3 regions of the Flavobacterium sp. FlaQc-52 genome follow, and region 2 is predicted to be linked to each of the others. Evidence: riboswitches for the same ligand, from Rfam matches in the RefSeq annotation. Region 2 holds a riboswitch; each other region holds the start of a gene.
The links. Region 2 has a riboswitch for cobalamin ahead of ACHRV5_RS02590 (TonB-dependent receptor). Riboswitches for the same ligand answer to the same signal wherever they lie in the genome.
Positions count from the first base shown of each region.

Region 1: linked by a shared signal. The riboswitch ahead of ACHRV5_RS15120 (TonB-dependent receptor plug domain-containing protein) and the one ahead of ACHRV5_RS02590 (TonB-dependent receptor) in region 2 are both predicted to bind cobalamin.
Region 3: linked by a shared signal. The riboswitch ahead of ACHRV5_RS12910 (PKD-like domain-containing protein) and the one ahead of ACHRV5_RS02590 (TonB-dependent receptor) in region 2 are both predicted to bind cobalamin.

Region 1 is NZ_JBIPCV010000008.1:203,489-205,762, forward strand. It holds gene ACHRV5_RS15120 (TonB-dependent receptor plug domain-containing protein) at 1-1,094, opposite strand, end outside; cobalamin riboswitch at 1,121-1,329, opposite strand; gene cobC (alpha-ribazole phosphatase) at 1,393-1,935, opposite strand; gene ACHRV5_RS15130 (adenosylcobinamide-GDP ribazoletransferase) at 1,920-2,274, opposite strand, start outside.
Region 2 is NZ_JBIPCV010000001.1:597,289-599,562, reverse strand. It holds gene ACHRV5_RS02595 (NAD(P)/FAD-dependent oxidoreductase) at 1-489, shown strand, start outside; cobalamin riboswitch at 967-1,174, shown strand; gene ACHRV5_RS02590 (TonB-dependent receptor) at 1,291-2,274, shown strand, end outside.
Region 3 is NZ_JBIPCV010000006.1:171,035-173,308, forward strand. It holds gene ACHRV5_RS12910 (PKD-like domain-containing protein) at 159-1,292, opposite strand; cobalamin riboswitch at 1,412-1,647, opposite strand; gene ACHRV5_RS12915 (hypothetical protein) at 1,969-2,274, shown strand, end outside.

The DNA.
Region 1 (2,274 bases), on a different contig from region 2:
GCAGAGATATCCTGCTTCAAGAGTAATGATGTTGAAAAGATTTCACGAATATGATCTCCGAAACTAGTTCCGTATCCCTTCGTTCGATTGTAATCTACGATAGCATTTATTTGTATAGATTTAGATAGTATGCCTGCTAAATCTAGTTTTGTTGTCAAGCTTTCGGTTTTACCATAACTAAAATAGTCCTTTGTATTATCTTCGTAATATTGGTAATTTTCAAAGATATAGGCGGTTTTGAAATTTGTTTTCAATTTCCCAAAATCGCCATCGTATTCCAATAAATTTCTATTGAAACCATTTATATACTTGCTTTTAGTATCCGTTTCTGTAATCAAAGAAGTATTTCGATCTGTATTAGAAGTTTGGCTATATAATTTTAAACTATTTTTAGCGTCAAACTTATATCCCAAATTGGCACTCATTGTAAAAACATCGTATTCTCCATTTTGATTCCAACGTTGTTCTCCTCTCCAGGTATATCGATCCAGATATTTGTAATCATTGGTCGAACTATTTTTAGAAAAACCAATTTGAGCGCTCCATTTTTTGTTTGAAATATTTGTTTTGTAGTTAACTCCAATGGTGTTAAAACTCCCGTAATTTAATCTTAAGGTGTTTTCAAAACGATCATAAAAACCTAAATCGTTGTTTAAATGTACTGTTCCTCCAATTGCCCCACTTCCGTAAATGACACTTCCTCCACCTGCTTTTACGGTGACAGAGTTATAATCAGAACCTGAGATTGTATTAAAATCAGTACTTCCATTCATTTGAGAGTTGATATTAATACCATTCCAAATTACGGCAGTCTGCGAAGCGCTGGTTCCTCTAAATGAAACAGTAGAAAGCATTCCGCGACCGTACTCTTTAAAATAAATTGTTGAATTATAATTTAATAAATCAGTTAGCAAAGCCTCGTTTTTATTGATAATCGAATCATTCAAGGTTTGAACAGACTGTGTACCCGAGTATTTTTTAAGATTGGTGTCCGAAACAACCACTTCTTTCAATTTTGTTATAGAATCGTTCTGTGCCAAAAGGATCTGACACAATAAGAGCAAACAAAAAGACAATCGTTTTTTTAAAGTCATAATTTCTACACTCTTGTTCCCGAGAGTTCGATATTAGTTACAAAGGCAGGTCTCCTGGCTCGCGTCTTGTTGTTTACCTTCCCATTCGCCAAAGCGAGCAGTGGTTTTGTAGTTAACAACAAGCATTCATTTCTGAACTAAGCTTACAGTTGCGGGTACAGCTCAAGTTTTTACTTGATTCCCTTTTTAATGTGCTAAATAAATCAGTAACACAACCTTAAATTTTTTGCAAAGATAAAGTTAAAATTATTGAATTTTCAAATTTGGTTTGTTTTTTATGTGAATTCCTAAAACAAATTTACAGCTGTAGGTTTATTTTGACGACTTGTCCAAAATCGACTTTATTCTGAAAAGCATCTTTCAGCGGGAGTGAAGTATGGTGGCAAAGCAGGCTTCTGATGACTCCTGCATGGGTAACAACAATTATCGGTTGTTCTGCTTTTTTTGAAATTTGCTCTGATAAAAAAGCGCCGGTTCTGTCATGTAATTCAATAAAAGATTCTCCATTTGTAGCGTGAACATTCACAAAATCTTCCATCCACGGATTAAGTTGTTCGGGTAGAATGTCATTCCAGCCTTTCATTTCCCAATCGCCAAAATTCATTTCCATTAGTCTTTTGTCTTCCTGATAAGAAATGGTTTTGATTTCGTTTTGAATGTGTTTTGCTAAAATTACACAGCGTTGTAAAGGGCTTGAGAAGAGAATCGCTTCTTGTGGCAATTGCGAAAGGATATTTTTAAAAATAAGTTCAAAAGGTTCTGCTAGAGCAACATCAGACTGTCCGTAGCAAATGCCTTTTTCGCAAACCGTTTCGGTATGACGTACTAAATAAATTTCCATAAAAAAAGAAGCGCTAAATAATATACAACTTCGCACACCTGTTGCGTAGCTCCCAAGCAGTCACCCGTATAACCGTCAATCCATTTCTGAAAGTAACGCGCTAAAAAATAACGGGTCAAAAAAACAGGAATTAGAACCAAAAGAATCTGGTATTTAAAATAGGACAGCACAATTAAAGGAAGTAATCCAAAGAAAAAGGAACCCAAAATTTCTTTCCAGGTATTGCTTTTAGCAATGGGTTTGCTTTTACTTGAAGCATCATCACGTGAATACTCATGAGTGAAAATGATACTAATCGCTGCCAAACGACTCAAAGCATGAGCTGAAATAAACAATAAG
Region 2 (2,274 bases):
GGTGTTTCGGCTAAACTTTTTGAGGGTATTCCAACAGAAAGTTATGGTCGTGGCAGACGTATGGCAACGGATCAATACAATAAAGTGAATGGTCTTGAAAATGTATATGCCATTGGTGATACTGCTATTTTAGCAGGAGATCAAAAATTCCCCGACGGACATCCTCAGGTAGCTCAGGTTGCCATTCAACAAGGGTTAAATCTGGCGAAGAACTTTAAAGCGATGGTTCACAAGAAGCCTCTTAAAGCTTTTACTTACAACGATAAAGGCTCGATGGCCATTATAGGAAAAAATAAAGCTGTAGTAGATTTACCAAGTCCAAAATGGCATTTTAAAGGATTTTTTGCCTGGATTATTTGGTTGTTTATACACTTAATATCGTTAATTACTTATAGAAACAGACTGAATACGTTCTGGAACTGGATGGTGGCTTATTTTGCACGAGATCAATCTTTGAGAATGATTATCAGACCGGATAAGAGGAGTTAAATTTTAATATTTTGAAATTCCAAATTCCAAATTCCAAATTCCAAACGCTAATTTGTTTTTCTGTCATTTCGAGCGAAGTCGAGAAATAGCACCAGAAACTCTGCACAGTTTGTCATCCTGAGGAACGAAGGATCTACGTTTGCTGAATCCATACCGTTGCGCTTTACTTTACGGAATTACTCGTGAAGATACTTCGTCCCTCAGTATGACAAAATTGCGAAAAATAGAGAATGGAGCAACTTGTGTGATTTTTAGTATCTCGGAATTGACAATAGTGTGAATTCCAAATTCCAAAAATTTAAAAAGCCGGAAACTTACGTTTTCGGCTTTTTGGTTTTATTTTTTTTGTTGTTTTCTACTTATTTGGATTCAATAAGATACCAGTAATTAAAAGTCTTTTCACTCGGAAGATGTTTTTATTTTATTAGGGTAAGAGCAATTGTATTAAATAGTTCTTAATATTATAAAGATAATTGTATATTTGCCGCAGATTTTGGTCTATTTTTCTAAGTTTTTTTAGAGAATAGTTAAAAGGGAATCAGGTGTAAATCCTGAGCAGACCCGCTACTGTAAGTTCTATATAAGTCTTTAAACGTTTCTAATGCCACTGTTTGCTACAGCGAATGGGAAGGCTGTTTTAAAGATAGAATAAGTCAGGAGACCTGCCATAATCACATAGTTTAAGACTTTCGTGGTATAAAGTTGAAGAACAAGAATATTCCCTGCTATTTTTATAGACGGAATGTGTCTTATTGCTTCTTGTTATTTACATCTCTGAAAGTTTATTTAATAAAATCAGTGATGCATAATACCACAAAAACGCTTGTATTCTTTTTTATTGTATTGATCCCGTTTTTACCTCAAGCTCAGGTAAAAAAGGACAGTTTACGGGTTTTAAAAGAGGTCGTCCTAAAATCAAAACCTTTTCAGGAGGTAATTCCCGTACAAACGCTTTCAGGAAAATTACTCGAAAACCTGGCCAGCCATAACGTTGCCGACGCACTTCGATATTTTGCAGGAACCCAAATCAAAGACTATGGCGGACTTGGTGGCCTTAAAACGGTTGATGTACGTAATATGGGAACTCATCATGTAGGTGTTTTTTATGACGGAATTCAACTGGGCAATGCACAAAACGGAGTTACAGATTTAGGGAAATATTCCTTAGACGACATGGAATCTTTAACCATGTACAACGGACAAAAAAGCGAAATATTTCAATCTGCCAAAGACTTTGCTGCTGCCTCTACGATTTACTTAAGAACGAAACGACCAGTTTTTGAAGGTGCCAAAAAAACGAATCTTTTAGTCCGTTACAAAACGATGTCTATCAACTATATCAATCCTTCATTCCGATGGGAGCAGAAGTTGAGCGACAAAGTAAGCATGAGTGTTAGTTCAGAGTACATCAAGTCTAATGGGCAGTACAAATACAGATACACCAGAAACAATCAGGATGGTTCTTTGGCTTATGATACTACAGCGACCCGAATGAACAGTGATATTGAAGCTTTAAGAGTAGAATCAGGGCTTTACGGAAAAATAAATAAAGGTTCCTGGGATGCCAAGGTGTATTATTACGATTCAGATAGGGGAGCACCGGGAGCTATTGTGGCGAATAAGTTCAAAGACGGTTTCAGGCAATATGATAAGAATTTTTTCGCTCAGGCTTTTTTAGTGAAAGAAGTTAGCGAGAAGTATAAATTTCAGGCCAGAGCAAAATACGCCTACGATTACACACATTATGTTGCCCGAGATACGACCCGAATTTTAGGAGAAACAGTA
Region 3 (2,274 bases), on a different contig from region 2:
ATCTGTTCAATCTGCTAAATCTGCGTGAAAAAGAAAAACTCAGCGCTCTTTGCGGTTAAAAAACAGCAGACAAATGATCTATAAAATAACCACAAAGAGCGCTAGGTTTTATATAAAGTTCACGATGGTTTCTCGTATAAACCAATAGCTTGAAACTATTATAAATTCAAATCTTTAAAGCCCGAAACTTCGGTAGAAACTTCCCCTAGCCATCCACCTTCGGCACGGTTTGAATTGTAGACTTTGATGAAGTTAATTCCTTGTAGTTTTACAGGGTTTCCTTTTTTGTCTACGGCCCAACTGATATCGATTTGGGCTTTTTCATCGGTGTTGGACCAATTGTCGGCATAGCCCCAGTCGTAGGCGGGGTTTACCCAATACGTGCCTGTTCCGGATTTATCGTATATATTGGCTTTTAAGAAAGTTCCTTTTAGGGTAATGCTGGTGCCTTTCCAGGTTGGATAGAAAGGATTGCTATGATAAGCATTTTTAGAGATATAACCTGTTTGTCCTTGATTATCAGTCCAACGAATGTAATTGGGTTCCGATGGGTTTTCAGGTTCACTTTTGGGTTGGTAATACGTCAGTTCGTAATTTTTGATTGTTGTTGGTTTATTGTGCTCTGAGCCTGCAATTTCGTACCACTCGTCATCTGCTTTTCCGTTGTTGTTTACATCGCTGGAAACCATGATTATACCGGGTTCGCCCCAATTGCTGAACGCATTTCCAAGGACAATAAAATCGTTGCCTTCTTTATTGATAATTGTGTGGTCAAATCCCATTACGATATAACCTCCAAATCCGCCAAGACTTACCAAGCTTCCTGTTGTAAGTGCCGTTTCTGCTTTTTTTCGCATGGTTTCGTCAGTGTCTTTTACAGTTGCTTCGGGTAGCGCATTTGTAAATTGCCCGGGAGCAGGAAAGAATTCAAAGACATTTTTGACTCCGTTCAGATAGGTTTTTTCATTTACATTAACGGTGATTTTTTTAAAGATTTCACCGGAATTGTTTTTTACTCTAAAGTCAATTTTATAGGTTCCGGCTTGTGCAAACACGTACATTAGATCAAGTGTGGTCGCAATTATTTTTCCATTTAACAGCCAGGTATAAGTCACGTTATCCGGATTTTTAAGTTTAGGCTGGAGGTGAAACCATTGCATTTTTTCAATTGTAAAACCATTTGTTGGTTCATCAAATGTTACTTCCGGTAATACCACTTCGGAAGGTGTCTCATCTTTGGAACATCCGGTGAGGAATAGAGTTGTGGCTAATGCAATTAAAAATTTATTCATAAACGAAAAGAGTATTATTTTCTATTCTTGTTTTTGCTTTAAAAGCGAAAAAACGAAAACGAAAACCAAATTTGAATTTGATGTTTGTGTTCGGGCTTAAAGTTTTGCTCCACGAAAACTTTAAACTATTAAGCAGTGGCAGGTCTCCTGACTTGTTTCCATTTTGAGCAACCTTCCCACATTTCTAAAAATGCAGTGGCAAAAGATTAGATTTTGGAGATTTGAAAAATCAACAGCAATCTGTCAAAATGTTGTATGAAACTTACAGTAACGGGCTTGTTCAGGATTTGCACCTAATTCCCTTTTAATCAACTACACCGAAAAATGCAGTTGAACCATTGCGCGTACAAATGTAAATAAACTCTTTGGTGCTTTTAATGTTAATTTCAAAAAAAAATAAGTGTCTTTTTCGAGGTTCCTTTTTATAAGACAGCCCAAATAAATGGTAGAATAAATTTTTTAACGGCGGGTTATATAATACGAAATTTCTCATGATACTAAAACTATTTTTATATATTTGATATAGTAGAATGATTAAAAATAGATTGTTTTGAAGATGTATTGCTGAAAATGTTATAGTGTTAAGTCGTTGACTGATAATGTATAAATGTATTTTTTGTTAAATCAAGTAAAATTAAGCATTAGTATTAACCATTAATTAACCAATCATTGTATTATGAAAACAAAAATTATTTTAGTTGCTTTTTTAGTATCCCTTTTTATTTCTTGTCAAACAGATGAAATTGCTCAGGAGCCATCGGCTGTGGAGCAAAACAAAGAATTGAAATTTGCCGTTGATCCGGATGGCAAGATCTTACAAAATATTCCACCCGAAATTATCAGCTTAATGGTAAAGGAGTTTGAGTTATCGAATAAGAAAAGTGAAATCGAGATACTGAGAAATTCTTATGATTTTGAGACAGGGAATTTAACCAAAGAAGCAGCCGGAAGCGATGCTTATTTTAAAAAGTTGAATGAACTG